4 regions of the Acinetobacter junii genome follow, and region 4 is predicted to be linked to each of the others. Evidence: predicted binding sites of a transcription regulator. Region 4 holds the regulator's gene; each other region holds the start of a gene.
The links. Region 4 encodes PhoB, which activates phosphate uptake and scavenging genes when phosphate is short. Its sites were predicted from a motif close to TGTCATNAANCTGTCATAA; they were not measured.
Positions count from the first base shown of each region.

Region 1: the regulator PhoB is predicted to act here: its motif matches at 2,505-2,523, upstream of H2677_RS12045 (porin).
Region 2: the regulator PhoB is predicted to act here: its motif matches at 3,906-3,924, upstream of H2677_RS08200 (porin).
Region 3: the regulator PhoB is predicted to act here: its motif matches at 5,605-5,623, upstream of H2677_RS04615 (inorganic phosphate transporter).

Region 1 covers NZ_CP059558.1:2,611,757-2,619,881, reverse strand. The annotation lists gene H2677_RS12060 (patatin-like phospholipase family protein) at 1-392, opposite strand, end outside; gene H2677_RS12055 (lysophospholipid acyltransferase family protein) at 455-1,081, opposite strand; gene H2677_RS12050 (MFS transporter) at 1,226-2,485, shown strand; gene H2677_RS12045 (porin) at 2,799-3,929, shown strand; gene H2677_RS12040 (phosphoethanolamine transferase) at 4,196-5,833, shown strand; gene H2677_RS12035 (DNA-binding response regulator PmrA) at 5,847-6,524, shown strand; gene H2677_RS12030 (ATP-binding protein) at 6,530-7,864, shown strand; gene H2677_RS12025 (serine/threonine protein kinase) at 7,876-8,125, opposite strand, start outside.
Region 2 covers NZ_CP059558.1:1,729,804-1,737,928, reverse strand. The annotation lists gene lpxB (lipid-A-disaccharide synthase) at 1-424, shown strand, start outside; gene H2677_RS08215 (DUF2797 domain-containing protein) at 466-1,335, opposite strand; gene H2677_RS08210 (DUF6231 family protein) at 1,373-1,834, shown strand; gene H2677_RS08205 (YidB family protein) at 1,966-2,589, shown strand; gene H2677_RS08200 (porin) at 2,652-3,767, opposite strand; gene H2677_RS08195 (HIT family protein) at 4,016-4,429, opposite strand; gene H2677_RS08190 (YARHG domain-containing protein) at 4,519-4,788, opposite strand; gene H2677_RS08185 (NAD(P)-dependent oxidoreductase) at 5,140-6,012, opposite strand; gene H2677_RS08180 (alpha/beta fold hydrolase) at 6,016-7,101, opposite strand; gene H2677_RS08175 (O-succinylhomoserine sulfhydrylase) at 7,448-8,125, shown strand, end outside.
Region 3 covers NZ_CP059558.1:961,702-969,826, reverse strand. The annotation lists gene H2677_RS04630 (alanine/glycine:cation symporter family protein) at 1-656, opposite strand, end outside; gene radA (DNA repair protein RadA) at 1,009-2,400, shown strand; gene H2677_RS04620 (Tim44 domain-containing protein) at 2,483-3,451, shown strand; gene H2677_RS04615 (inorganic phosphate transporter) at 3,930-5,558, opposite strand; gene metH (methionine synthase) at 5,995-8,125, shown strand, end outside.
Region 4 covers NZ_CP059558.1:91,623-99,747, forward strand. The annotation lists gene H2677_RS00435 (DUF2147 domain-containing protein) at 21-485, opposite strand; gene phoR (phosphate regulon sensor histidine kinase PhoR) at 608-1,966, opposite strand; gene phoB (phosphate regulon transcriptional regulator PhoB) at 1,975-2,685, opposite strand; gene H2677_RS00450 (TetR/AcrR family transcriptional regulator) at 2,936-3,613, opposite strand; gene H2677_RS00455 (SDR family NAD(P)-dependent oxidoreductase) at 4,077-4,904, shown strand; gene H2677_RS00460 (MATE family efflux transporter) at 4,958-6,325, opposite strand; gene H2677_RS00465 (pyridoxal phosphate-dependent aminotransferase) at 6,423-7,577, opposite strand; gene H2677_RS00470 (hypothetical protein) at 7,897-8,125, shown strand, end outside.

The sequences.
Region 1 (8,125 bases), 870 kb from region 4:
TTGTTGGCAACTTGACTGTTGACATAATTCTGAAGTTTTTGCCCCATGATAAAACCTTGGCTATTTAAGGTGAGATCACGGATGTCAGACTCTTGTAGTTTTAATGCAAGACTTTGCATCTGATAAGGCGTTTGCCCACTTGCATAAATGCTACCAACAAAGCTGCCAGCACTGGTGCCGGTCACAATTTTAGCTTTAATGCCATGTGACTCAAGGACTTTGATGACGCCAATATGTGAAAAGCCTTTAGCACCGCCACCGCCTAATGCTAAAGCAATCACGGGCTCACGTGCTTTTAAGGTTGAAGTTGGTGGCGTTTTTTTTGCAACTTGATCACAACCAAATAATGTCAAGCTAACAAGTGCTAAACAGGAGAGTTGAGCAATTTTCATATCAAAAGGAGATAAAATCGACGAAAAGATGGGCACATCTCAGCAGATTTGCCCTCGATTTTCTAGTTTTTTTTCACAAGTTTTTGTAATGGCTCTGCTAACCAATTGGGATTTTTGGGAGAAAAATGTCCTTTGTAAAAACCCATAATTTTTTCAAGATCTTGTTGATAATGACCTGTTGGCGTAAAGGCACCTAAGCAGTAAATCGTTTTGTGGTCATAATCAAAAGAAAACATCACAATCGGAATGCCTGCTGCATGTGCAATATGGTAAAAGCCACTTTTCATTTTTTCGGCTTTTTTACGCGTCCCTTCAGGTGCCATTCCGACCCAGATTCGATCGCACTTTTGAATTTCCGCAACGACCTGTTCAGTCAAACCATTGGTACTATCACGATGCACAGGGATTAATCCCGCCCAGTTGAGAAGGGGCTTAAACGGAGGCTTAAATAGTGTATCTTTGCCTAGAACCGTAATCTTGAGCCCCAAACCGCCAATCGCAAGAAAACCGTACCACCCATCAATATTAGACGTATGTGGTGAGATAATAGCGACTGCTTTGGGTAAGTTTGGAATTTCACCAACCACTTTCCAACCTTGACTTAGAAAGAGTTTCTTACACAATGCACGGCTATAATTGGTTCCTCTTTGTGGTACTAGAGGCGGTAATTCAGGAAAATGTTGTGACATAGGTTCAGAAAAATAATGACAACTTTAACCATCTTAAACTCTCACTATCTGCATCGCATTGGCAAAAAATGAGATTTTAATGTGGTGGTTTTGAGAGGATTAGATAGTTGAAGTTACAAAGAAATACTTTAGGAACAGCCTTACATGCCTAATCTTCGTCAAATCTATTTATTGCTATTTTCGTTGTATTGGGCACAAGGATTACCTGTCGGTTTTATGACACATGCTTTACCTGTGATTTTAAGATCTCAAGGTGTATCTCTAGCACATATCGGCGGTTTTGGATTATTGATGTTGCCGTGGTCGATCAAAATCTTTTGGGCTGCATATGTTGATCGTTATGCAATCTCGAATTTAGGTCACTATCGCAGTTGGATTATTCCTACTCAATTCGCTAGTGTTATTATTTTGGTGATATTGTCCTTTTTTCCGATTCATGCACTTGATCAACCTCTGTATTTATTAATCTTCTTTACTTTGCTGTTATGTATAAATCTTACAGGTGCAACACAAGATATTGCGACGGATGCTTTAGCTGTTAATTTACTTAAAAATGATCAATTACACTGGGGTAATACCTTTCAAGTGATTGGTTCTCGGTTAGGGTTTATCGTCGGTGGAGGTGTCGTACTTTGGTGCTTGGATTGGTTATATTGGCAAAAAACATTTTTATTGTTGGCGGTTTTAGTATTCCTGAATACCATTCCTATTTTATTTCATAAAGAACCTGAACGAATTAAATCGATAAGTTTAAATAACAGCTCAAATCATTCAAAAATTGATGCGATTAAACAATATCTTCATTATTTTAGCTCGTCTCCACAGTTAAAAGCATGGTTGCTAGTATTAATCACTTTTAAGATTGTTGATGGATTGACAGGCCCTATATTAAAACCACTTGCTGTTGATTTAGGTTTAACTTTTTCTCAAATTGGACTTTATATTACAATTTTAGGTGCTGTGGCTGCATTGTTAGGTGCAGCAATTGCAGGGGGGGTGTTAAAATATCTGTCTAAGGCTTATGCCTTGATTATATTTTCTATGTTAAAAATTCTAAGTCTATTTTTCTATGTTTATTTGGGTTATGTATTTGAACATAATAAAAAAATTGATTCTTCTGTAATATATGCAATCAACGCCTTTGAAGATGCATGTTCCGCGATGTTGTTGGTGGTCATGCTCAGCTTAATTATGAACTACAGCCGTAAACACTTTGCGGGAACTGACTTTACTTTGCAGGTTTCAGTTATGGCGACAGTCAGTGGTTTATTATATTTACTAAGTGGATTACTTGGTGATTTGCTTGGATATTACTATTATTTGTCTGTAATTTTTCTAATATCATTCATTTGTTTGCTACCAATTTTTAATTGGAAGAAATATGTAAATATTAATCAAGGTTGATTACAAATTTATAAACCTTAGATATTAAACTGTAATATTTTAAGGTGGCAATCTAAGGCTTTTCGATAAATTTATTTCTTCATTCAATTGTTTTTTAGCTCTATTTCTTGAGTTTAAAATATGATGGATAACATTATAAATCACTGACTAATAAATATTTTTTGGTGTGGATATAATAAAAAAAGATAAGGTGTTAGTCTCGGCTAAAAATTAAACTTTAGTCGAAAATGAAATAAATAAATAAGATTTTAATCGTTTTGTCATATAAAGTTAATGTGTAGGATTTGTTACAAATTTAACTAGGATGGCAAAAATGAAAATCAAAATTGTAACAGCAGCAGTATTAGGTTTACTTGCAACCTCTACTTTTGCAGCACCAACAATCTACGGTGAAATCGACGCGAGTGTTGATTATCTACCAGAAAAAAATGCGACAAAATCAAACAAGGATGTTTGGGAAATTAGTTCGAACAGCACCTTTATCGGATTCAAAGGTGATGAGAAATTAACAGAGCGTTTAAGTGCTGTTTATGCTGCTGAATGGGGATTCAGTGCAGATGGTGACAGCAGTGATTGGACTCAACGTAACCGTTTTGTTGGCTTAAAAGACAGCAAGTTGGGTACAGTGAAAATTGGTAAACATGACACACCAGTCAAGCAACTCTCTAGTGTTGTAGATACCTTCAACAACTATGTTGCTAACAAAGCAGATGTAACAGGGATTTTTACTGGTGAAAACCGTATTGATAATGTAGTGATCTATGAGTCACCTGCAGTCAAAGTTCTTGATGGTGCATTTAAATTTAATGCTTTACTGGCAACAGGTGAGGCGACTGGAATTAAGCAAAGCAGTGGTGGTGCCAAAGTTGAAGGTCAGGGCTTAGGTGATGCTTGGTCAGCTTCGGTAACTTATGAAAACCCACTTTTTGTTGCGGGTCTCGGTTATGACAAAGCGATCCCAAGTACGTTCTTAGGTAAAGGTATTTTAAATGCATCTGATCCTGAAATTGCAGGTGGATCAGTGTTTGCTGCTGCAAATACAGTTCGTGCGATTGGTCGATTAAATCCAATTGAAGGTTTAGCGCTTAAAGCACTTTATCAAAGTTCAGAAGTTGAAGAAACTTCTTATGCTGATGCGGGTGATGCAACTAAATGGGCTGCAAAAGCTAAAAATATTGATGATGCACAAGGTTGGTTAGTTGGTGCTGAATATAACATTCCACAGTCTAAAAACTGGACAGTGAAAGCTCAATACAGCCAAAACGATACCAGTTTCAAAGACAACAGTGCTGACTTCAAAGCTAAGCAAGTCATTGCAGGTGCGGATTATGCATTTAGTAAGCAAGTAAAAACTTATGGTTATGCTGGCTATTTAACGCTTGAGCAAGCGGACAAAAAAGACAAGCAACCTGTAGGCGGCATAGGTTTAGAATTCAAATTCTAAACCATGTAATTCTAAAAACACCCATAAGGTTCTTATTGGGTGTTTTTTTTATTGGCTCAAATGACATTTATTTTAAATATAATATATGATTTTTGATAATGATTATTATTAACTCTAATTAATTATTATCTATATGATAAATATTGTTATTTTTTTAAGGTAAATTCTGCATTTTTTGCACGAGTCATGTTGCTTTAAGTGATTTTTAAGTTTCAGCTTCTATCTTTGTCGCATACAAAATTATCTCTCCGATTGTGACGATGACTATGCTGCTGAAAAAACTAAGGGCAAAGCCTATTTCGCTACTCACGTTTAACCTATTGCTTTCAATTTGGTTAGGACTTTTCTTAAATTTTGCTTTTTATGAAAAGCTTCAGTCGCTTACACCTTATACAGGTATTAAAGCAGGGTTATTCGTAGCCGCTTCAGCTGTAGTCGTTGTCTCAGCCTATTTCTTTCTTTTTCAACTTTTGAACTGGAAATGGACAGCCAAGCCTGTTGCAATCGCCATGGTATTTATTGGTGGATTTGCTTCATATGCTGTCAGCACATTAGGGGTGTTAATCACTTCAGATCAGATTCAGAATTTGATGCAAACAGATATCGCTGAAGCAAGAGATACGTGGTCCATACATTTGGTCACTTGGACACTGGGCATGACCGTATTACCGATTATTGCCATATTGATCGTAAAACTGAAATCTGAACCGATCTTGAAACAGTTGTTGAAGAAGGTCATGGCGACGATCGTATCACTAGCGATGGTGGGTGGGTTGTTGTTCGTATTTTACGTGGATTTTGCAGCAATCTTTCGTGAAAATCGTGATTTAAAAGGGATGATCTCTCCACAAAATATGATTGCTTCTTTTGTGTCTTATTATAAAAAGAAAGCGCCTAAAGAAAATTTACCATTGGTCACTTATGGAACTGATGCAAAACTTGGAAAAGACAATACTACTCGTCCGAAATTGATGGTTTTAGTGGTAGGTGAGACGGCTCGTGCTGAAAACTTTTCTTTAAATGGTTATGCGAAAAATACTAACCCGAAATTATCAAAACAAGATCTTATTAACTTCTCTCAAGTAAGTTCATGTGGTACAGCAACGGCGGTTTCAGTGCCATGTATGTTCTCTGGTATGCCTCGTAAAGATTATGATGAAGGGCTTGCCAGTCATCGAGAAGGTTTACTTGATATCGCACAACGTGCTGGCTATAAAGTTACTTGGATTGATAATAACTCTGGATGCAAGGGCGCTTGTGACCGCGTTGAGCAGTTTAAAATACCTGAACCTATCCAGCAGAAATGGTGTGAAGAAGGTGAATGTTTTGATGATCTTTTAATTGATAGTTTGAAAACATATATCGCAACTATTTCTAAAAATGACACGCAACCTCGATTGATCGTTTTACATCAAATGGGTAGTCATGGACCTGCGTATTACAAACGTGTTCCGCCGCAGTTCAAAGTCTTTAAACCAACTTGTGATACCAATGCCATCCAAGGATGTAGTCAAGATGCACTGATTAATAGTTATGACAATACCTTGTTGTACACTGACTATGTGTTAGATTCATTGATTGAAACATTAAAAAATACAACGCAGTATGAGACAGGTTTGTGGTATTTATCAGATCATGGTGAATCAACAGGTGAAAGTGGTATGTATCTTCATGGCGCACCATATGCGATTGCACCAAGTCAGCAAACACATGTACCGATGTTGATGTGGTTCTCTGATGCGTGGAAGCAACAAGCCAGTCGTCAAGTCCAGTGTTTAACACAGCAAAAAACTAAAGCATTAAGCCAAGACAATTTATTCCCAACTTTATTGAGCTTGCTGAATGTCAAAACGAAAGTAATTGATTCACAAAATGACATGCTGTCTGCATGTTCAAATTCCTAAGAATGAGGAAATCATGACTAAAATCTTGATGATCGAAGATGACTTTATGATCGCAGAGTCAACCTTGACTTTACTGCGCTATCATCAGTTTGAAGTGGAGTGGGTCAATAATGGTGTGGATGGTTTAACAATGTTGACCAAACAACCATTTGACTTAGTACTGCTAGATCTAGGATTGCCTCTGATGGATGGCATGCAAATCTTAAGACAGATTCGTCAGCGATCTTCTATACCTGTTTTAATTATCTCAGCGCGTGATCAACTCCAAAATCGAGTGGATGGACTGAATCAAGGTGCTGACGATTATTTGATTAAGCCTTATGAGTTCGACGAATTACTCGCACGTATTCATGCTTTGTTACGACGTGGCGGTGCTGAGAATGCACAATATAAACAACAAACCCAATTGCTCAAAAGTGGTGATTTAGTTCTAGATGTGGAACAACATTTAGCGACCTTTAAAGGGCAGCAGATTGAATTATCCAATCGTGAGTGGGCGATCTTGATTCCATTAGTCAGTCATCCCAACAAGATTTTTTCTAAAGCAAATCTAGAAGATAAGTTGTATGATTTTGACAGTGAAGTCACGAGTAATACCATCGAAGTCTATGTCCATCATTTACGAGCAAAGTTGGGTAAAGACTTTATTCGTACTATTCGTGGATTGGGCTATAGATTAGGACAAGCATAATTATTATGAAGTTATCCAAGCAATATTCCCTCAAGAAAAGATTAATCTGGGGGACATCAGTTTTTAGTTTATTGCTTGGATGTTTATTAATTTTCACTGCTTATAAGATCGCTTTACATGAAGTTGATGAGATCCTCGATACGCAAATGCAATATATGGCTGAACGGTCTACTACTCAGCCTTTAACCACCATCACCAGTAAAATCGAATTGCATCGGACATATCACGAGGAAGATTTGCTGGTTGATATTTGGGCGTACAAAGATCAAAGTCACTTATGGCATCAAACACATCTATTGATCCCACCAGTGAAGCAAGCAGGTTTTTACACGCAAGAAACACCACAAGGAAAATGGCGTGTTTATGTCATTCCGTTAAAAGATTATCAAATTCAAGTTAGCCAACAAGAGCAGGTACGCAAGAACTTCGCTTGGGAGTTGGCAGGCAGTATGTTTGTGCCATATGTGCTGTTACTGCCTTTCGCAATTATTATCTTAGCATTCATTATTAGTCTCAGTTTAAAACCTTTAGAAGACTTCAAGGCCGAATTGCGCAGTCGAGATTCGGATGGCTTAGCACCGATTGATAGCCAAGATTATCCGCAAGAGTTAATTCCAACCATTGAAGAAATGAATCATTTGTTTGGACGAATCCAACAGGCACAGGCCGAACAAAAGCAATTTATTGCAGATGCTGCACATGAACTCAGAACACCTGTAACCGCATTAAATCTACAAACCAAGATTTTAATGAGTCAATTCCCTGAGCACGAAGCTTTAATTAATCTAAGTAAAGGATTGGCGAGGATTCAGCATCTGGTGACGCAATTACTGGCATTGGCTAAACAAGACGTAGGTTTAAATTTGATTGAGCCAAATACGGAGTTTCGCCTAAATGATGTTGCACTCAATTGCGTCGAGCAATTGGTCAACTTAGCCATGCAAAAAGAAATAGATTTGGGTTTTGAGCGTAATGATGTGATTGAAATGAATAGTTTGGAGTCAACGATTCATTCGATTATTTTTAACCTGATCGATAATGCGATTAAGTATACGCCTAATCAAGGCATCATTAATATTTCAGTCTATAGTGACCAAGACAATTTTGCATGTGTGCAAATTGAAGACAGTGGTGTTGGCATCGACCCTGAAAACTACGATAAAGTATTAAAACGTTTCTATCGTGTGCATCACCACTTAGAAGTGGGTAGCGGCTTAGGACTTTCCATCGTTGATAAAGCTATTCAACGTTTAGGTGGTACTCTGCAACTGTCTCGTAGTATTGATTTGGGTGGCTTATCCGTTTTAGTACGCTTACCAAAAATCTTAAATCATCACTGAGTCACTTTGATTTAAGTATTGCTTTCCGCATGCTCTCGAAGATAACGCAGAAACAACACACATTTTTGGATGCGTTTACCATCATTGCCGACGCGGTTTACATTGAGTCTGAGCACCCAGTTTAAGCGTTTTCCAACTTTACAAATGTCTTTATACACTTGTGGTTCAGCGAGTAGAGCTTGGTAAAGGATATAGCTTGCATCCTTAAGCTGTTCAAATTCGAAATGATAGGCAGTTGAGAAAATATATAAAATCCAATCA
Region 2 (8,125 bases), 1.6 Mb from region 4:
GAGCTTAAAGGCTAAAATTCATGTTTTAGAAAATTCAGATGCTGAATCAAAAATTGGACGTATGGTGATGAATGCGAGTGACATAGTTGCTTTAGCATCTGGTACAGCGACACTTGAAGCGATGTTATTGCACCGTCCGATGGTGACATTTTATAAATTAAACTGGTTAACCTATCTAATTGCGAAATTTTTAGTCAAAATTCCATATTATTCTTTGCCCAATATTATTGCTGGCAAAAAGGTAATTGAAGAGTTAATACAAGCAGATGCAACGCCACAGCATTTAGCAACTTCAATTGAAAAATTGATGGATCACGAAACTGCACATATTCAAATGATGCAACATCTTAGTATGCATAAGCAGCTCATCTCAGGGAATACTGAAGATCCAGTCAAAGCGATATTGAACTGTTTGACTTCTTGATAAATAAAAAGGTGGCAACGTAGCCACCTTATTTAAGTCATTCAAGCTCGAAGAATCAGTTCATAGCCTGTATATTTTCGAATATTGATCACTCCAATATCAAGTATCAGGTATTGACCTTTGATACCTTGTAATACACCACGTATTTTTGGAGTCTTATCCAAATTTAGTGATTTTATTTTTTCAGGATATTGTTCCACAGGGTATATAAACTCATGTGGTATTTCATTTTCTAGTAATTCTAGATTTTCATTGAACTCTAGATTTTGACTGAACTCATCACGAATACTTTGAATTTTAGGTGCAAATTCCTCAATGATCTGATCCCGCTGTTCGATTAAATTTAGTGGCTCAGCTTCGCCTTTAAGCAATTTACGCCAATCTGTTTTATCAGCGATTTGAGTGCCAAATAATGTTTCTAAATGTCCTGATAAACGGCGTGAACCCACTTTCATGATTGGGAGAGCTTGTGTCGCACCTTGATCTAACCAACGTGTTGGCATATTCACGATACGGGTGATTCCGATTTTTAAGGCACTAGAGTTCGCTAAATAAACAATATGTGGTTGGAAGCAGACATTGTGTGCAAAATCATTTTCACGGCATGTACCTAAATGATAATGACAGGTTTCAGGCTTCATAATACACAAGTCACATTCAGCTTTTGTTTTAAAGCATTTAAAGCAATGTCCTTGCGAATATGATTTAGGTGTTTTTGCACCACAAGATGTACAAAAAATATTTCCAGTCCATTCAATCTCTAACTCTTGACCCAACACAAACGGTAGATCAGTTTCTGAACGATCTAGGATAAATTTATATTCAACATTTGCCTTGCGTGTTGATTGATCAGTTACACTATGCGTTTTGAGTGCTGCATGCATTTTATGGCAAATGCCCTGTAGTTCCATTAATAAACTCTCATCTTTCTCAATCAAGGGTTGCAGTATGGCTGAACAAAATGTCATCACTTCTATGCTAGACGATTTATCTAAAGAACAGCCGATTCATACTGCACTTTCTATAGGTCAGAAAATTGACCAAAATGCTTCTATTCAATGGAATTATTTTAACGTAACTGACTTTTTAAATCTGCCTTTTACACAGCGATATGATTTAGGTTTTGTATTATTTGATACAGAAGAAATGCAAACTATCAGTGATTCTCAAAAATCCCAACTATTAGTCAAGCTTCGAGATTTGATGGCAAAACGTATTGTTGTCGTGAGTAAATTAACTGATGAAAAGTTACTGCGTTCACTTGGTTTTACTCAATTGATTGATAAAACCACACATGAAAGCGATTTTGCTTTATGGCAGTTTAATATTTTGACTTATAAACATGTTCCTGACTGGTTCAACTCTAAGTTCTGGGCAAATCCTGAAAACTGGGATAAGTTCCGCTGGTGATCAGGTTGGATTTAGCCAAACTAAATCCTTGCTTTTGATTGCAAGTTCTTGCAAAAATTAACAAATCATCTTTGTTTTGTTTTTTCAAAGCAGCGTATTCTTTTGGAATAAATAATTCCAAAGGATAAGTCATGACGGATTTAGCAAACATTGTTGAAATACTGGCGAAACAAGCTTTAGGTGGACAACAGCAAACGACTGGGCAAAGTGGTTTGGGCGGAATTTTAGGTTCAGTTTTAGGTCAACTTGGTGGACAACAACAAAATAATCAAAACCAACAACAAGGCGGTTTAGGCGGAATTCTTGGTTCAGTATTAGGTCAGTTAGGTGCGGGGAATAGTGGTAATTCTACTCAGACCAATAGTAACCGCAGTGGTACAGCACAAACGTTATTGATAGCAGTTTTACCCTTAATTCTTGCATGGATTCAAAAACAAGGCGGTTTGCAAGGTGCTTTAGACAAACTAAAAAATGCAGGTTTAGCAAATCAGGTCCAAAGCTGGGTCGATCCACAGCAACAAAATGCTCAAGATGTTCCAACTCAAAATATTCAAAATTTATTTGATGATCAAGATGTTGAACAAGTTGCACAACAAACACAAGCGCCTAAACAGGCAATTTATGGTGCAATAGCATCAGTTCTACCACAAGTTATTGATTCTTTGACACCACAAGGCTCTAGTACAAATCCTCAAGAAGCAAATCAAGATATTCAGAATGTTTTAAATTTAGTAAGTGGATTCTTAAAGAAGTAAGTAATCAAAAAGAAAAGGGCATTCAAATGAATGCCCTTTTTTTGTAGAACGATAATCTCAATTTAGAAATTATATTCCATACCTGCACCTACAACAGTACGTTTGTTGTCTTCATCTTGCCAATCACGTTTTTGTTGAGCAACAATACCGTAGAAACGAGCTTGTTTGTTGAAACGGTAGTCTAAGCCAACGCCGTATTGGTCAAGTTTACGATCTTCAAAACCATCACGAGCAGTAGTAGCTGATTGGTATTGACCTTTTACAGCAAATGGAGTGTCACCAATCTTATAAGTAAGAGCAGCTACCCAAGCATCTTCTTCCAAACCTTTGTAGTTCGCAAGAATATCTTTACCATTTGTGTCTTTTTTACCAGTATTAAATGCTGTTAAATCATCTTTAGGCTCAGCATGTTGCCATAAAGCACCTAGAACTAAACCTTTAGCACCAATTACGCCAAAGTCCATAGAACCTGTCACACGGTAAGCATCAGAGTAAATATCTTTTAAGCTGTAAGCATTGTATTTACCTTGAACGCCCGAGTTACCTGCAACACCAAGAGCTAAACCAAGATCTTTGTTTTCGTAGTTAACAGAAGCAGAAACTGAATCACCGAAGCTATCACGCTTATCATCGTAACCAGAAGCACCTTCTTTCGAGTCAGAAGTATTTTCACCTTGTTGGAACATTACATTGAAAGTAAGACCAGCAAGTAATTTAGGGTCAGATTCAAAACCAATTACGTTGTTAAGGCGATCTTCACCATACATTGTATTTGTAATATCAAGAATTGTGTGGTCGTTATAAATATCTTGGTTGTTGCCAGCAGCAGTTTTAAAGTAAGAGTCAAATTTACCCACTTTAAGTGCACCGATACCATCAGATTTAAGACCGATGAAACGGTTACGAGCGCTAAGGTCTGTGTCTGAACCAGAACCATCAGTTGAAATAGCCCATTCAGCTAAATAGATTGCAGAAAGTTTGTCAGTTAATTTTTCTTCACCCTTAACGCCAATACGTGAAGCATTAGAGTTAACTTCAGTAACGTCACTTTCCCCATCAAAGTTTTTGTTATCAACATTGTCAAGTGTTACGTTTAACTTACCATACAATGTTGGTGCTGCTTGCGCTGCATTCATGGCTAAAGTTGCTACAGTAGCAGCAAGAAGCAATTTTTTCATTGAGATTTCTCCAAAACACTTTTTTGTAAATGGCTAATGCCTTAGTTACTGTTATAAGCTTGCTTGTGTACAAAAAGTTACACAGCTCACTGACTTGTATGCAGTATCGGAAAACTTTGTGACAGAGAAGTGAAAGAAAGATGACAGTTTGATGACGATTTATATTTGGTAATAATTATATTTATTATTGATTTTTATAGTAATAATAAAAAACGAAGTTATAACTTCGCTTTTTATTATGTGAAAAATTACAGTGCAGCTTTAATTTTTTCTGCTAATTCTTTAATTTTTTCTTGATCGCCCATCTTGGCAGCATGACGCCCCAATTCATGTACTGAACTTGGAATTAAGTGAAAATGCACATGAGGAACAGTTTGCCCAGCAGAAGCACCAGACAATTGCATTAAAACAATACCTTTTGCATCTAATGCAGTTTCAATCGCTCGAGCAATCTTTTGCACAATTTGAATGGTGTATGCAGCAGCATCCGCAGGTAAATCGAGTAGAGTTACTGCAGGTGTTTTTGGGATAACGAGCGTATGACCTTCCGCTTGGGGCATAATATCCATAAATGCGAGTACTTGATCATCTTCATAGACCTTAATCGCAGGTAATTCGCCACGTAAAATTCTCGCGAAAATATTTTGGTCATCGTATGCCATGATTAATCCTTTATATGATGTACTAAGTTAAAAAATTGCTCCCTTAATGATTTCAATAAGAGAGCTATAAATGAACTATTTAAGTAGTTTTATTTGCAATTAAGCTCTTTTTGCCGAGCTTTGATTTGATCGAGACGTTGTTGCTCTTTATCTGAAAATTTTGGCTTAGTCGTATGGCAGTTTTCATTACCATATTTAGCTTTCGCATCAGCGTCTTTAAAACAGAATCCTTTTGATGCATAGATGAGGTTGTAGTCATCTTGCAACTTTTTACATTCTTGTTCTGGTGTGGCAGCTTGGAGATTAAAACCAGTAAAAGAGATTAATCCTGCAATAACTGCAACCGTAAACTTATTCATGAGGTGTTCCTCTATTCAAAAAGGTATAAATCAAGGCTTTATGAAACGATATTCATATGGCATTTGATCCCTACGTACTTACCAATATAAGGCTTATTCATGAAATTTCAATCAATGTGTATTGTTTGAGTGTAATTTTTACTTCATGATTTATTCATATTCAAAAATAAAAAATATATTTTTCATTGACTTAAAGTAAGTTAATTAGCTTTAAATGTAATTTAATAATCTCAAGTTATAAGCATTGAAATAAATGTAATATTTAAAGCACCACATATTTATGCAATGCTATCTAATAAATTTCAGATATCAAAAGTGTCGATGAATAGAATATTGCATAAATAAAGGGTCTTATTTAAGCGTGATTTTAGTCCAAGATTCATACATTTTAACTGCAGCTGAGAAGTCACTATTGGATTCAGCAGTTAAGCTTGCAGCTTGAATGAGACTTTGTGCCAAAGATAATATAGGTGCAGGTAATTTTGCATCGTGTACCAAATCTAGGGCAATTCCCGTATCTTTTGCTAATAAAGGCAAGGCAAAAGTAACAGGAAACTCTCGACTTAAAACACGTTGAGGGAAAATATTCTCAGTGACTAGACTTTTGCCACTAGAAGCATTAATACAATTCAAGGCGGCATCTAGATTTACGCCATGTGCTTTTAATGTTGTAAAACCTTCAGCTACTGACCATAAATTTACAGCGAGCAACATGTTATTAATTGCTTTTACTGCAAAGCCTGCGCCAGACTCGCCTACATGTTGAATAAGTTTTCCTAAAGCTGACATAGCAGGATAGGCACGTTCAAATGCATTAATATCACCACCTACCATAAATGTTAAGGTTGCATTTTCTGCACCTATAGTTTGACCACTGACGGGTGCATCCAAAAATGCTACATCTTGAGCTTTGAGCTGTTCAGCTAGACGACGTGCTGCATCAGGGACACCACTGGTACAATCAACCCAAATCGAACCTGATTTGATGTTGATACTGTTTATTAGGTTTTCAACATCTTGGCTGGTCGGTAAGCAAGAAAAAATCACATCGGCTTGCGCTGCTTGTTCGAGTTCAATGGCAATTGTTCCAAATTCTGTTGCATGTTGTTCGGCTTTACTAAAATTTCGGTTCCAAACATAAACGGTGTCGAAATATTTTGGTAAATGAGCAGCCATGCGATATCCCATGGCACCTAAACCGATAAATGCAACAGATTGAGTCATAGTTTACCTTTTTAAATGTGTTGAACGTTCTTCTAGCCATTTTGTAAGTGTCGGCCAAAACTCGATTGAGCTATTTTGACTAGACATTAAACCTAAGTGTCCGCCAGGTATAAGAGTAAACGTGACATCTTGGCTATTTGTCAACTGAGTTAATGGAAAAGCAGCATCAGCCGTTACCAGTTGATCACTTTTCCCAGCGCCAACTAATAGAGAGCAGTTGATACCTTTTAATTCAATGGTTTTGTTTTTTAGTGTGATTGCACCATTTTTTAATGGGTTCTGCATCCAAACATTAAACAGCATGTCTTGATTAATGCCACCAGGATAATCAATCATATTGTTAAGAAAATGACTTAAAGTTGCATCTTCCTGAACCAGTTTTAGATTATCCAGATTTTTAAGCAGTTGGATATTGCCGTCGATCCAACCTTTAGGATCGAGTAACTTAAAGCCCAAAGAATTTAAAAAACCTGGTGAATGAATCATGAGTTTTGGGAGACGATTATAAATATAGTCTTTAATCGTCGCATTACGTGTTGTCACATAGGCGAGCGTTTTATATAGCTTACCAATATAACCTGATGCATAACTATCAATTGGACTACCCAATACGATTAAATTTTTTACTGCATCTGGTTGATGGCGTGCTGTATATAGCGTGACAAAGATGCCAGCCATACTCCAACCATGTAACGAGATTTCTTTAGATTTCGAATGCTTTTGAATTGCTTCAATGCAACGTGGAATGAACTTATCTATGAATGATAAGAAATCAATATGATAATTTTTATAAGTTAATTTACCCCAATCAATCAGGTACACGTCAAAGCCGCTTTCTTGAAAGTGTTTAACTAAAGAACGGTATGGATATAAATCGTATATATCCATATTAATCGCAAGTGGTGCAACGAAAACAAGAGGTTCCTTATAACGCTTGTTTTCAGAAGCATAGAATCTGACACGTGTTTGTTTAAATTCGGCAATAACTTGATAAGGTGTAGATTGAGATAAGACTAATTTGTCTGCTTCAAATACACGCATAGCGAGATGTTTAAAATTTATTTTTTGCTGTTCCACAAGCGATTTCATCTTTTTAAGTCTCATCATGAGTCAAGATTGCACGAAGTCTAAGCGATTATTGTATCTTTCGCCTTGACCTTAAATACCTTAGGCGCTCAAAATGTTGGCACATTTAGGCGGAATTTAATAACACTTTGTAATATGAATTTAATTTTTGTGCGTAAATTAATCAGATAGGATTCTAGAAGAGAGCAATAGTGATCTTATTGCTTGGTTTTATATTCAAATGTGAGAAAATTTTAGCCAAAGTTAAAATGGGCAGAAACCTATGGGTTCATTCTTTGCAATTTGCAAAACTGTCCAGAGTATAGAATAGAGTGTTCCTGAACCCATTAATCATAAGGCATACAAAACGATGAATCCAAATGATGATTTAGAATATCAACTAGATACGCTTGCAATTCGTACTGGTCATAACCGTACTTTTGAAGGTGAGCATAGTGAACCTATTTTTTTAACCTCATCGTTTGTATGTGAAAGCGCTGCTGATGCTGCTGCGAAATTTTCAGGTCAAGTAGCAGGCAATACTTATTCTCGATATACCAATCCAACAGTACAAGCTTTTGAGAAGCGATTGGCTACGCTTGATGGTGCTGAGCGTGCAGTTGCAACAAGTTCTGGTATGGCTGCTGTACATGCAATTTGTATGGCGTATTTGAAAGCGGGTGACCACGTCATTTGTTCACGTGCTGTATTCGGTTCAATTATTGCCTTATTTGAAAAATATGTAGCTAAATTCGCGGTTGAAGTCACTTTTGTCGATTTAGACGATCTTGAGGGTTGGAAAAGTGCCTTACAGCCAAATACTCGTTTGTTATTTATAGAAACACCATCAAACCCTCTAGCGCAAGTTGGTGATATGCAGGCGATTGCAGATATTGCACATGCACATGGTGCTCTTTTCGCTGTAGATAACTGTTTCTGTACCCCAGCATTACAGCAACCCATCAAATTCGGGGCAGATTTAGTTCTATATTCTGCAACTAAATATATTGATGGTCAGGGGCGTGCACTGGGTGGTGCCGTTGTTGGT
Region 3 (8,125 bases), 870 kb from region 4:
GGCACCACGAATTCAGCAAATTTTGCAATTCGTTTAATACCACCAAAGATAATGACCGCAAGTAATGCCACAATCACAACTAAAGCTAAAAGCTTATAAGTACCGACGTTTCCAAATACAATCGCACCTTCACCAGTAATTTGAGTGAATGCGTTACCAACCGCATTTGCTTGAATACCTGGTAAGAATAAACCACATGAAATAATTGCTGCAATTGCAAATAGAATCCCTAACCAACGTTGACCTAGACCACGGTCAAAATAGAATGCAGGACCACCACGATATTGACCTTGATATTCAACTTTATAGATTTGACCCAAGGTTGATTCAACATATGCGGTACTTGCTCCTAGAAAAGCAACGACCCACATCCAGAAGACTGCACCTGGTCCACCAAAACCAATTGCAGCAGCAACACCTGCAATATTACCTACACCAACACGACCTGACAGTGAAACAGCGAGTGCTTGAAACGAAGAAATACCTTGTGCTGATGAGCCTCCTTTAATGAGGAGCCTTATCATATCTTTGATCTGACGAACTTGAACAAACCTTGTTAGGACGGAGAAAAATAAACCTGCACCTAAACATAAATAGATCAGAGCTTTGCTCCAAATAATACTATTTATCCAATCAACAATTTCTGCTGCACTCATAAACACCAACCTTTTGTATAATTTAAAAATATATCAATTGATACATTTTCATTTGTCTGAGCATCAGCAATATTTATGCCATTCAATATAATTCTTATGACAACAAATGAGCAAATGCTCAAAGACCTTCCGTGGAAAAAGTGAATTTAAAGAATTTTTCGACTCAAAAACCTACTATATCTTACTTGTAAAAGTCTTATATCGTGTTATTTTTCTGAGCACTTCCCTTTAACCAGTCAATTACGAAAACACCGTTTACTCTTAATTCCTTATCAAGAAAATGAACGATATTGATCTTTTCCGTAATTACTCTACTTTTTAACTAATTTATCGCAAATTTTCAATTTTATATATGGCAAAAATTAAAACTGTTTATCGATGTGAACAATGTGGCGCCGATCATCCAAAATGGGCAGGACAATGCTCTGAATGTGGAGAATGGAATAGCCTCGTAGAAGTTCGCATAGAGCCAATCGTATCCCACAGAGCGCAATCAAAGATGGGAGGCGGTTATGCAGGTCAAGCAGCGAGCATCACAACTCTAAATAAAATTTCCGTTTCACATGAAACTCGTCTAGCTACTGGGATTGGCGAATTTGATCGCGTACTCGGTGGCGGTTTAGTGACTGGATCAGTCGTTTTAATCGGTGGTGACCCTGGTATCGGAAAATCTACCATCTTATTGCAAACAGCTACTCATATGGCAGCAGCTAAAAGTTCCGCTCTTTATGTCACAGGTGAAGAATCATTATCACAAGTCGCTTTACGTGCGCAGCGATTAGATTTACCTACAGACCAGCTCAAAGTAATGGCTGAAACCTGTGTGGAAAGAATCTGTGAAGTATTGGCTCAAGAAAGACCAGCCGTTGCGATTTTAGACTCGATTCAGACCTTATATACAGAAACCTTACAATCTGCACCGGGGGGTGTCTCACAAATCCGTGAATCAGCCGCCCTGCTCACACGTTTTGCAAAAAATAGCGGAACAGCGTTATTTATCGTGGGGCATGTAACTAAAGAAGGTGCTTTAGCTGGACCACGTGTGCTTGAACATATGGTGGATTGCGTACTGTATTTCGAAGGTCAGGCGGATTCTCGATATCGTATGATTCGTGCCGTGAAAAACCGTTTCGGAGCAGTCAACGAGCTAGGTGTCTTTGGCATGACCGATAAAGGGCTACGAGAAGTCGCCAATCCCTCCGCTATTTTCCTCAGTCGTTATGATGAAGCCATTCCGGGTTCAATTGTGATGATTAGCCGTGAAGGCACTCGCCCATTACTCGTCGAAGTTCAAGCTCTTGTTGATGATGCACATGCTCAACCTCGGCGTGTTGCATTAGGACTTGAACAAAATCGTCTGAACATGCTACTTGCGGTAATGCATCGACATGGTGGTGTTCAAACCGCGGGACAAGATGTTTATGTCAATGTCGTAGGTGGATTAAAGATCACGGAAACTGGTTCAGATCTAGCGGTATTACTCGCCTGCGCTTCAAGTTTGCGTGGTAAAGCATTACCACAACAACTGGCTGTTTTTGGTGAAGTTGGTTTATCGGGAGAAATACGCCCTGTTCCGAATGGTCAGGAACGCTTAAAAGAAGCGGCAAAACATGGTTTTAAATATGTGATTTTACCAAGAGCAAATGCGCCACAAAAAAGTATTGATGGTGTTCAAATCATTGCTGTAGCCCGTTTACATGAAGCATTGACTGAAGCAATGCAGCTTAGTGATGAGCTGACATAAAAAAACATACTTTTTTAGTTGAAATTATCAACGAATACCTTCATAAATACACTTACATCTTGGAATTAAATAGGAATTTTCGATGCAAGTACACCAGCGTGGCTTGATGGCAGCTTTATTGATGGCAACTTTGGTCGCGGCACCAGTTGCAGAAGCTAAACGTGCGGGCGGTGGCAAAAGTCATGGTATGACTCGTTCAACAACGACGACTCAATCTCAGCCAACTACAACTCAATCGTACCAACAACCTACAACTAAAACTACGACGACTCAAAAATCAGGTCCAGGCGTAGGTTCTATGGTTGCTGCTGGTGTAGCAGGTGCTGCTGTAGGTGCGGTTGCTGCAAATGCATTGGCAGATGACAACAATCCTACTTCTGCTGAGCAGCAAGCTGCGCAAGAAGAGGAAAAAGGTGGTATTCCAGGTTGGTTATGGGTACTCCTAGCTGCTGCAGTTGCATTCTTTGTATTCCGTAAATTCGGTGCAAAAAAAAAATTAGCCGCAGCTAATCCATATGCTCCAAATAATAACGGTCAAAACAACTTTGGCCGTCCTGTAAGCCCACAACCAACTATGCGTCAAACGGCTGGTGACAACACCAATATTTTTGGTCAATCAGTTGGTGGTGGTGTTGCGACTCAGGCTCCATTTGGTGGTGCCTCAATGAGTAGTGGCAATCAATTACCTGATGGGACTGAACCTGCTGCTTTCCTCCGTATTGCACGCCAACGCTTCAATCACATTCAATCAGTAAATAGCGCAAATAATATCGAAGAAATTCGTCGTTACTTGACTCCTGAGCTTTATAACTCAATGTATAGCGACATCATGGCTAACCAAGACCAAGATGTGGCTGAGTTTAGCAATCTCAATGCGATGGTTGCTGAAAGCACAACTGAAAATGGACAATATGTGGTTAGCGTTCGTTTCACAGGTACGGTAAGTGAAGATTTAAATAGCTTGCCACAACCATTTACTGAAATTTGGCACTTTGTTAAACCTGTTGGCTCGCAACAAGATTGGGTTGTTGCAGGAATCCAACAAGCATAATTGCTAATATCATTTGAAAAAGGAGCTATTCAATAGCTCCTTTTTTATTGGTGCAATTATCTGAGAAATAAAAAAAGCCACTCTCGATTTCTGAGAATGGCGGAGTGTAAACGAAATTTAAGTAAAACGTTGTTTACAATAAGGATAACCAAACATATAGGCATCTTCATAATAATTAATATTTGTCAGGAAACATATTCCACATTTGGGGAATAGCCTTCACTTATTTGAATTTTTAGATGCACATGCTGCTGATTTGAATTTCATAGATGGATAGTTTAGTGCAAAGCTAAAAATGACTAGTTACAACGTAAAAAAAAGAGCTGAAATCAATGTTTAAAACAATCTATTGGATCAGGTGACTAAGCCTTTGCTTAGCAACAGATATACTGATAGTGCAATTAGCTCAAAGATTAAAGCAATAAAAAGCCTTGCCGAAGCAAAGCTTTTATTTCTATTCTAAATATTCTAACTATACTTAAGACACAAATTGTAGGAATACCCAGTACAAGCCACCTGACAAACAGATCGTTGCAGGTAAGGTAAATACCCAAGCTGAAAGAATGGTACGTACTGTCGCAAAATTCAAACCTGATTTATTTGCCACCATCGTACCTGCAACCGCACTGTTCAAAACGTGTGTTGTTGATACAGGCATACCTAAACCATCAGCAGCAGCAATCGTACTCATCGCAACTAATTCCGCTGACATCCCTTGACCATAAGTCATGTGGTTTTTACCGATACGCTCACCCACTGTGATCACGATACGTTTCCAACCCACCATCGTACCTAAACCAAGAGCAAGCGCGACTGCGACCTTCACCCAGTTTGGAATGTATTGTAAGAATGAATCTAAGTTACTACGATATTCTTTTACCAATTTTTCTTGGTCTTTATTCATTTCAGGTAAAGCATCTGCTTTATCTAAACGTTTAAATGTCGTTGTACTTAAATACATGTCATTACGAATTTCACTCACAGCAGCTTCAGGAATATCCTTTAAGTTGCCATAAGTCGCTACACGATCACCCAAATGAGAGGTCATGCTTGCAAGAGCAGGAACAACTTCTGGAGTTTGCTCTTTGGTTTGAATAAATTTCGTCAAAACTTCACGAGCTTTTTCATCAGATAATTCATTCTGATTGACATTCAACACTGTCGCTGTTTGAGCCGAAAGCTGTTCGAATGATTGTAGATGTTGAGCATCTAAGTTTTTATTCAATGAATAAGCCAAAGGAACCAAACCAATCAAAATCAACATGATTAAGCCCATGCCTTTTTGACCATCATTTGAACCATGCGCAAAACTTACACCCGTACAGGTAAAGATTAAAATCGCACGAATAAGTGGTGGTGGTGGTTTGTTACCAACAGGAGGTTGGAACAATTCCAATTGGCGCTTAAAGATTGTTTTAACCAGTAAGAATACAATTGCTGCAAATGCAAAACCGATCAAAGGAGAAAATAACAATGCCTTCCCGACTTTGATGACTTGATCCATATCAATGCCACTGGTTGCACCAGTTGATGCATTTAACAAGTGATTCATGATCCCCACACCCAAGATCGAACCGATCAAAGTATGAGAACTTGATGCAGGAATACCTAAGAACCAAGTTCCTAAGTTCCACAGAATCGCTGCAATCAACAGTGCAAAAACCATAGCAAAGCCAGCACCACTGCCGACATTCATGATCATTTCAACTGGAAGTAATGCAATAATTCCGTAAGCAACTGCTCCACTTGCCACCATAACTCCAAGAAAGTTACAGAAGCCAGCCCACATCACTGCAACAGGTGCAGGTAAGGCATTGGTGTAAATTACGGTTGCTACAGCATTCGCTGTATCGTGAAAACCATTTACAAACTCAAAACCTAAGGCAATGAATAATGCCGTAGACAAAAGAATAACTGAATATAAACTCAAAGGTGGTACATGCGCTAAATCAGCACTCACCTGAAATCCAATATATATAAGTGTTGAAACAATGATCGTCAAAAACACCGGCATAAAGAATTTCGGTGTAGGTACATGTACATTCGTCGATTTTGCCGAAGAGTTGGCAAGCGGTGAATCCGAAACAGGAGGAATATTAGAATTCATGTAGACGGTTAGAGGATAAAAAAATCCCCTGTATTGTTTAATTAAATTATGACAATTATATGACAAAGAGATGTCATATAAAGCTGATATTTCATCATTTCAGCTCATTTTGTGATGTTTTTTGTTCTAATCTTTAGTCTATTAAATTAAATATCCCTTTAAATACAATATGATATAAAAACAAAAAGTCTTAAAAACTGTTTGTCTGATTTTGCAACAAATGCTACTAAATATGACATCAATTTGTCATATTTCAGTTCATTCGCTGGTTTTTGGAGCATTATTCCTCATAATTATTACAAATTAATGAAGGTTTTGTGACACATCAAAATTGAACTGAAGAATCAGTGCTCTGTGTTGTTGAAAATACGCGCTTTCTGTTCGCTTCTGTTACAATGCCTCAGCTTTTTATATTTGCCATATACTGGGGTTCCTTATGTCCACGCTTGCCACCCTAAAATCTCTTCTCGCCCAACGCATCTTGATTATTGATGGTGCAATGGGAACCATGATTCAACGCCATAAATTAGAAGAAGAAGATTATCGTGGTGAACGTTTCGCAGATTGGGCTTCTGATCTCAAAGGTAATAATGACCTTTTAGTACTGACTCAACCACAGATTATTCAGGGTATCCATGAAGCTTATTTGGATGCTGGTGCAGACATTATTGAAACCAACAGCTTCAATGGTACACGTGTTTCAATGTCAGATTATCACATGGAAGATCTTGTACCTGAGATCAACCGTGAAGCAGCACGTCTCGCGAGAGCGGCTTGTGACAAATACTCTACCCCAGATAAGCCACGATTCGTGGCAGGTGTACTTGGCCCTACATCACGTACATGTTCGATCTCACCGAACGTCAATGATCCAGCATTCCGTAATATTACTTTCGATGAACTAAAAGAAAATTATATCGAAGCAACACACGCCTTAATTGAAGGTGGTGCTGACATTCTATTGATCGAAACAGTTTTCGATACATTGAACTGTAAAGCGGCAATCTTTGCGGTCAAAGAAGTCTTTAAGCAAATCGGTTATGAACTTCCATTGATGATTTCAGGTACGATCACAGATGCCTCAGGTCGTACATTGACAGGTCAAACGGCTGAAGCATTCTGGAACTCAGTGCGTCATGGTGATTTGCTATCAATTGGTTTTAACTGTGCATTAGGTGCAGATGCAATGCGCCCTCACGTTAAAACGATTTCTGACGTTGCAGATACCTTTGTTTCAGCCCATCCTAATGCTGGTTTACCGAATGCATTTGGTGAGTATGATGAAACCCCAGAACAAACCGCAGCCTTTATTAAAGAATTTGCTGAGAGTGGTTTGATCAATATTACTGGTGGTTGCTGTGGTACCACACCAGATCATATCCGTGCGATCTACCAAGCTGTTAAAGATATTCCACCACGTAAAATTCCTGAGACTGTTCATGCTTGCCGTTTGAGTGGTTTAGAACCATTTAATATCTATGATGATTCTTTATTCGTAAACGTTGGTGAACGTACTAACGTTACAGGATCAAAAAAGTTCCTTCGTCTCATCCGTGAAGAAAATTTTGCAGAAGCTTTAGAAGTCGCTCAGCAACAAGTTGAAGCTGGTGCGCAGATCATTGATATCAACATGGATGAAGGGATGCTCGATTCGCAAGGTGCGATGGTGCATTTCCTAAACCTCGTCGCTTCAGAACCTGATATTTCACGTGTGCCGATCATGATTGACTCATCGAAATGGGAAATCATTGAAGCAGGTCTAAAATGTGTTCAAGGTAAACCTGTTGTAAACTCGATTTCCTTAAAAGAAGGTTATGACGAGTTTGTCGAAAAAGCTCGCCTCTGCCGTCAGTACGGTGCAGCAGTTATTGTCATGGCTTTTGACGAAGTTGGTCAGGCAGATACCGCTGAGCGTAAGCGTGAAATTTGTAAACGCTCTTATGACATTTTAGTCAATGAAGTTGGCTATCCAGCTGAAGATATTATTTTCGATCCAAACGTGTTTGCAGTAGCAACAGGGATCGAAGAACACAATAACTATGCCGTAGACTTTATTGAAGCAACGGGTTGGATCAAACAAAACTTACCACATGCCATGATTTCAGGTGGTGTTTCTAACGTTTCGTTCTCATTCCGTGGTAATGAACCTGTACGCGAAGCGATTCACTCAGTATTCCTCTATCATGCCATCAAACAAGGCATGACTATGGGTATCGTAAACGCTGGTCAGATGGCGATTTATGACGATATCAATAAAGAGCTGAAAGATGCTGTTGAGGATGTTGTACTTAACCAAAATCAAGGTGAGACAGGTCAAGCAGCAACTGAAAAACTCCTAGAAGTTGCTGAAAAATATCGTGGTCAAGCGGGTGCTACCAAAGAAGCTGAAAATCTTGAATGGCGTAATGAATCTGTCGAAAAACGTCTCGAATATGCTTTAGTTAAAGGTATTACCACGTATATCGATCAAGATACTGAAGAAGCACGTTTAAAATCAAAACGTCCGCTTGATGTGATCGAAGGCCCACTAATGGACGGCATGAACGTGGTCGGTGACTTGTTTGGTT
Region 4 (8,125 bases):
ATATTAAGCGATGTATATTTTTATAAGCGAATCCATGTCATAGCACGAAAGCTATTATTATTTGGATGTTTGGCACTGATATTTAGCATTTTACCAGTTTTGCTTAAACGTCCTTGAATACTGTATTTATGACCATCATAAGGGTTGATCCAGACACCTTGACCAAATTCCTCATCTTGATTGAGTTTTTTGAGCTTAGTTAATACTTCCATACCGACGATAGGTTGATCTTTCAACGCACCTGTACATTTTGTGCAAGTAGTCGGAGCGACCTCTTTAGCGGAGGGATACATTTTGACGATGACAGCACTGTATTGTTCTGTTTTAGAATTGCGTCGAATCACAATATCTGACACATAAGAACCAGTGCGTTCATCGACAACTTTCCATGTACCAATTAAAGGATCAAAAGGGCTTGCTTGAATATGAAAAGCAGTACTGAGTCCGAGGAGTAACGCAAAGCTGCGAATTAAAGAAATAATCATAAGTCGTTTTTACATCGAGATGAAGTGTAGAAATAGCGAAATGAAACAACAACTTATTATATTATTTAAAAGTATAGAAAAACATCATAAATCAGGGAACTTGGCAGTTCCCTGTAATTATTTTAGATCATATGGTAAAGGCGTTCTTTCGGGAACACGGCTGTAAATGTAGAGCCTTCATTTTCTTTAGAGGTGATTTCGAGATGCGCACCATGCTGCATCAGCACATGCTTAACGATCGCTAGACCTAGACCTGTGCCGCCAGTTTGACGACTGCGAGCGCTATCAACCCGATAAAAACGCTCCGTGAGACGAGGGAGGTGTTTAGGGTTGATCCCAATACCATTGTCTTGAACAGAAAAATAGGCATGATCACCATCTTCGTGCCAACCAATGGTAATAATTCCACCTTTGGGTGTGTATTTAATGGCATTGGTAATTAAGTTGCTGAAAGCACTAGCAATTTCCATGTCTGAACCAATCAGATCACAGTGGCTATCAATATCTAAGTTGAGTGTATGACCATAGTCGAGATTGTAGGCACGTGCATCATCAAATAATTGATTCATCAGATTTGCCATATCAATAATCTGATTTTTAGCGACTTTTTTATTATTCTCTAAATTGGATAATAGTAATAAATCATTGACCAAAGCATTCATACGCTTGGTTTGCGACTGCATCTGGGTAAATGCACGTTTCCAACGTGGGGTAATATCATCTTGATCGGTAAAGGTTTCAAGGTATCCGCTCAATACCGTCAGTGGCGTGCGTAGCTCGTGGGAAATATTATCCACGAAATCTTTACGCATCTGTTCAAGGTTATGCATACGAGTAATGTCATGTGCAACCAAGAGACGGCTTTCCCCACCAAAACGTGTGATTTTAACTTGTACATAACGCTCTTCGTCCATCTGTGCTTGAAGACGAATTCCATCTGGCGCTTGATCACTATTTTTGAAATATTCAATGAAATTGGGTTGACGCAAAATAGAGAGTAAATTGCGACCACGATCTAAAGGATTAATTCCCAATAACTTTTCAGCAGCAGGATTCCACCATTCAATCTGATGCTGATCATCGATTAAAACCACCGCTTCAGCTAATGCAACTAATGATGACTGAGCACGATCTATTAATCCCACCATCTCAGCTTGTACGATTCGTTCTTGGCGTTGTGCGCGGTAGACATTAAATAATAGTGCGCCCCAAATGCCATTTAAATTAGGTGGCATATCGTAGGGACGATTTGAAATCCAATCATTGACTAGATAAAGCGAGCGGAGCTGCAAAAGGAAGAAAACAACAAAGGCAACAAAGATACAGCTCCAAAAGTATCCAACCCCAAATCCAATTAAGCTTGCAATCAATAAGAAAAACATCAATAGTCTTAAATCTTGTTTTGCAAACGTCCACAAACTGCTGTAACGAAATTGTTGGTGCTCACGTGCCAGTTCAGGGACGGGATAAGGTTCATACATAAAGGGTTTTAACCTGCTGCTAAGTCAGCTCGTGTAGAAAAACGATAACCAGTGCCACGTACCGTTTGAACAAAACGATCAACACCAAAGGGTTCTAACACTTTGCGCAAACGACGAATATGTACATCAATAGTACGGTCTTCGATATATACATTGCCGCCCCAAACTTGGTCAAGTAATTGAGCACGTGTATATGCACGTTCAGGGTGAGTCATAAAGAAAGCAAGCAAACGATATTCAGTCGGCCCCATCTCGAGGATACTGTTTCCAAAACTCACACGCTGGCTGACAGGATCAAGCATTAAGCCATTGGCATCAATAACTTTTTCACCGCTTAGCGCATTGGCACGACGTAACACGGCTTTAATACGTGAAACCAGTTCACGCGTCGAAAATGGTTTGGTCATGTAGTCATCAGCACCAGCATCAAGACCTTGAACTTTATGGTCTTCTTCACCGCGTGCAGTCAACATGATCACAGGAATTTCTGCTAAGTTTTCATCGCGTTTTAGGCGACGGCACAAATCGACACCACTCACACCACCCGGTAGCATCCAATCCAGCAAAATAAGAGCAGGACGCTGGTCAACAATAATCTGATGCGCTTGTTTAGCATCTTCCGCTTGCAAACATTGGAAGCCTGCCATATCCAAAGATGTATGGATCATTTCGCGGATCGGTAGTTCATCATCGACAATTAAAATATAGTCATCTTTCACAGCGCAATACCCTTAATATCTGTAACGGTGAACCGTTTTGTTGTTATGACAGGCTTATTACAAAGATTAATTATGACAATATCATTGCAAAAGAGTTAATAAAGTCGAATTTAGCAATAAATTGTGACAATTGTGGGGCAGAGCAATGACCAAATGATGACAGGTTGCTGATTAATAAATCAAATGAATTCATTCGTTTAATCGGATCATCATTTAAGTATATGCTTTGTAACAAAACTGTAAAAGGATTTTAATTTTTTTGTGATGTGGTTTCGATAAAGGATAAAAACACGGCACAGCAGGCTGCAAGAACTTCATCAAGTGGTTGTTTGAAGCCTTCAGAGACCCAACGAATAATAATATGAGTCACGTATCCATTCAGCCCTGTAGCCATTAACGACACTTCATCATTGCCTTGAGGGGCATTCGGCATCGTGATCATGACGAAAGCCTGAATAATACGGTCAAATTGCGTCAATGTTTCTTGAATAGTGGCTTGATTATGTAAGTCTTGAACGAGCATGGCATCAATATAGATGATACGTGCCATACGCGGATCATCTTTAATTGCAGTGAGCAATGCAGATAAACCCGCAGTCACCATGTTTTTAGGTTCAGGGGCAGCCATGATGACCGCTTGGGTCAAGCAAGTTTGCATTTTTCCAATCATTTTTAAGAAAACGGTTTGGAATAATTCTTCACTTTTCTTAAAAGATTCATAGAAATAGCGTTCAGTAAGTTTTGCCTCATTACAGACATCTTTCACAGTGACAGAGAAAAAACCTTGTGTCCCGTAAGTGGCGATACCCGCCTCAATCAGTTTCTCTCGGCGCGCTTCTTTACGCTCACTCAAAGACAGCCCTTTAAATTGGCGTTCTTTCGCGTCAACATTCTTTTTTTTACGTGTCGCCTGATCTTGAGTCGTCATTAGAAAAACCGTTCCCTAAAAAATCTTTAAATCGTGTGGCTCGGACGAGTTTGCATTGAATTACTGTCATTTCAGATCAAAAATCATGAAGATGACCATCCATACCACAACTTGCAAAAGGTAGACAAAATTATTCCCCTTGTTAAATTTTATAACGAAGTTTGTGGAAACATCTTAGCCCTAACACTCTCGACAATAACATTTTTTACCAATTGTCGATTCTTTATGCGGCTCTAGCATAACTAAATTCCACACAATATGCTTTGTCTCGTTCCAAGATCTTAGGTCATGAAATGTAAATAGACCTAATATGACAAGCAATATGTTGATTCTTGCCATTTGTCTTAAAGTGATATTGTACTATATTGACAATATGTATTGTCAAAATTATATTGGTTATAACTCAAACTGCACATGATCTACTCAAATGTGTGCAATTCATTCGCAATACAAAGGATAGGCAATGAAAAATTTTAAAAATAAAGTCGCAGCGATCACAGGTGCAGGTTCTGGGATTGGACAACAACTGGCAGTTTTATTGGCTAAACAAGGATGTCACTTGTCATTGAGCGATATCAATGAAAAAGGCTTGGCACAAACTGTTGAGCTTGTGAAAGATAATCCAATTACAGTTACAACCAAAGTGCTTGATGTTTCTGATCGCGAAGCGGTAAAACAATGGGCACAAGAAACAGTTCAAGATCATGGTTGTGTCAATATGATCTTTAACAATGCAGGAGTTGCATTGGGTTCTACCGTTGAAGGTGCAAGCTACGAAGATTTAGAGTGGATCGTCGGAATTAACTTCTGGGGTGTGGTCTATGGAACTAAAGAATTCCTTCCATTCATCAAACAAACTAAAGATGGTCACATCATCAATATCTCAAGTATTTTTGGTTTAACATCACAACCAACTCAATCTGCTTATAACGCAACAAAATTTGCGGTACGCGGTTTCACAGAGTCATTACGCCAAGAACTTGATATTGAAAAGAGTGGTGTAAGTTCACTTTGCGTACACCCAGGTGGTATTCGTACCAATATTGCCAAAGCTGCAAAGATGAACGACAGCTTAAAGAGCCTAGGTATGGATCCAGGCAAATCAATCAAGCAGTTTGATAAATTCTTGCGTACACCACCAGAAGAAGCTGCACGTCAAATTTTAAATGCGGTATTAAAAGATAAACGCCGTTTGTTGATTGGAACAGATGCTCGAATTGTAGATTCTTTCCAACGTCTATTCCCTACGGGCTATCAACGTATTGCAGCTTTTGCAACTAAGATGCTTTAAGCTTTATATGCTTGATCAAAAAGCCATTCAGATTTGAATGGCTTTTTTATTTATTAGATGAGTCGTTTAATATCACGTTTTTTCCAGACAAATTGATAATAACTTGCTTGAAAAATACATAGACATACAAAGGCGAGCGCGTAAGCCGTCCAAATACCATTTAAGCCCCACATAGAACTAAACCAATAAGCACAAGGCACTTCGATCAGAAGGATGGTCAAAATATTGATCATCATTGGGACATTGACTGTACCACTGGCACGCATGATTGAAGCAAAGATAGCACTTGCACCAAAAAACAAAATTGACCATAGCACAATAAATAATAGCTGTTGCCCTAATACCACCACACTGTGATCGGTGATAAAAAGCGCCATTAAATACTTAGAAAATAGATAAGCCAAAGTGATGAGTGTTCCTGTAAACAAGATATTCATGCCTAAGGCAGTCCGTGTCACTTTAGCCAATAAGTCGGACTTTCCAGCCCCAATTGCTTGCGCTGCAAAGATTGATGCTGCTATGGAGATCGACATAGCTGGAAATTGAATGTAATTCAGAACTTGATTGACTGCGCCATATGCGGCAGTTGCGTGTGCGCCATAACGATTAACTAAGCCAATAATCACTAAGCCAGCCAAAGACGTCGTGACCATTTGTACGCCTGTCGGAATACCCAGTTTTAAAATTAATTTACTTAAATTTGGATCGTGACGAATACTTCGAATCAGTTGTCGATCAATTTTAAGAGGATGATTTTTATAATTTAAGTAGAAAGCTAGAAAAATGAGTACAGCCGCATAACCCATGATGGTGGCAACTGCAGGTGCGATAATGCCTAATTCAGGAAAACCAAAATAGCCTTTTAATAAAACAGGTGTAACCACCAAGCCAATTAAACTGGTTAAACTCAAGGCAATTAGCGGTGTCACGCTATCGCCAACACCCCGTAAAATCGAGGTATAAATAATATAAACAAATAATAACGGACTACCCACTAGCATCCATTGAACGTAGGGTAATGATAGATGCATGACTTTAGGATCGGTGCCCAACACATTTAAAATCTGCTCAGCAAATACCAGCCCTAAAATGGCAATCAAGGTGCCACCGATCAGGGTAATAAATAATGTTGAGCCGATAACACAGCGCACCTTTTCAAGATTTTGTGCTCCCCATGCTTGCCCAACTAATACGGTAGTGCCTGCTGAAATTCCAATCACAAACGCCAAGAGGAAAAACAGGATAGGGAAAAACACAGAAACGGCTGCAATTGCATCCACGCCCATCATCTGACCGACAAAAATCGTATTAATCGTACCCGAAAGATTCTGCAAAATATTTGTGGCGATTAGCGGGACAAGAAAAACAAAAAAGGTTTTCCAGAGATTGGGTTGCATCACCAACGTTTGGCGTGGCGTCATTTAAACTCCTTTACGCGTCTATTGGAAACGCAAATCATCTCTTCAAAATAACATATGCAGCACGAGCTTGGGTTGAGTTCGGTTTATGTTTTGTTGATCAACACTGTACGAGGATTTCTCCCGCACGTTGCAAGGTTATATCTGTTTTAGCAAAACAAAATCGAATGAGTCTGAGCGATTCAGGGGCTTGCTGATAAAAGACAGAAATTGGGATAGCGACAATTTTGTGTTGCTCTGCAAGGAATTGGCACATCTCCACATCATTCAGATCAGGTCGAATCTCACTATAGTCGAGGTTTTGGAAATAGGTTCCCTGAGATGGTAGAAATTTAAAACGTGAGTCTCGGATTTGAGCATTAAAACGATCACGTTTTGCTTGGTAGAAATGAGGAAGTTCTTGAATATGCTCAGGATGCTGCTGCATATAATTAGCCAGTGCGATTTGGCATGGTGTAGTACCACAAAAATTTGCGTACTGATAAATCTGTCGAAATAGACGCATTAATTCTGGTGCAGCAACACAATATCCTGTTTTCCAACCCGTGACATGATAGGTCTTTCCGAAAGAACCAATGACATAACTACGTTCACGCAGTTCGGGAAAACTTAGAGCACTAAAATGTTTTTGCCCATCAAAGACCAGATGTTCATAAACTTCATCAGACAATACAACAATATTTTTATCTTCAATAAGTTGAATCAGTTGTTGCCAGTCCTGCTCTGACCAAATTGCTCCTGTAGGATTATGTGGTGTATTGACAATAATCATGCGAGTTTTGGCAGTGATGCTGTCTTGAACCCTTTGCCAATCTACCTGAAATGAAGGTGCTTCCAAATGAATATGAATCGACTTACCACCTGCGAGTTGTACCGCAGGTGCATAACTGTCATAGCTTGGATCAAAAATAATAACTTCATCACCTGCGTGGATACAGGCTTGGATTGCACAGAAAATGGCAATGGTTGCACCAGGTGTAATGGTAACTTCGGTGATGGGGTCGCAATTTAATTGATCACGTTGCAGAAATTGTTGTGCTAACTGTTCGCGCAGAGCCAATACACCATCTCCTGCTGGGTATTGGTTATAGCCATTTAATGTTGCTTGGCTAAGTGCTTCTAACAGAGCGTGTGGGGCAGGAAAATCAGGAAAACCTTGTGATAGGTTCAAGGCATTGAGCCTGTGAGCGAGTTCAGTCATTACACTAAAAATGGTCACACCTTGACTTGGAAGTTTTGACTGAAGTTGCAGCATGGTGATTAACCTAATTTACGTTTTGTTTTGAGTTGATTGTATCGGTAAAAGGATGAGATATCCAAATCGTCGCAACTGGTGCGAATAGAGATTTGCGTCGCTTCCTTGCTTCAATAATGTGCTAAATATCAAGAGAAATAGTGGAATAGTGTCTTAATAAAAACAATAGTGACAGAATTGGTCATTTTTTAGTTAAATTTGTCTAATAAATTATTATTTTTCAATTACATATGGTGTTTTAATTTAATTATTTAAGCGATATAATTTATATCGAGAGATTAAAATAAATACGAATAATTGTGAAATAGGACATTAAGCAATGGACAATTTCGATCTAAAAATACGCTATCCGCATCATCTTGATTTAAATGATGTAGAACAATGTGGAGCATTAAATACCATTGGGGTATTAACTCGATTTGACAGAATGGGTTGGAAACAACAACTCAATCGTTGGTTGCAGCTCGACGGTGCAAGCCCGACTTTTACCATTACAGATGGTAATACAGAACACACCATCGAAATCGTTTTAAATCCCTATGCCTCAT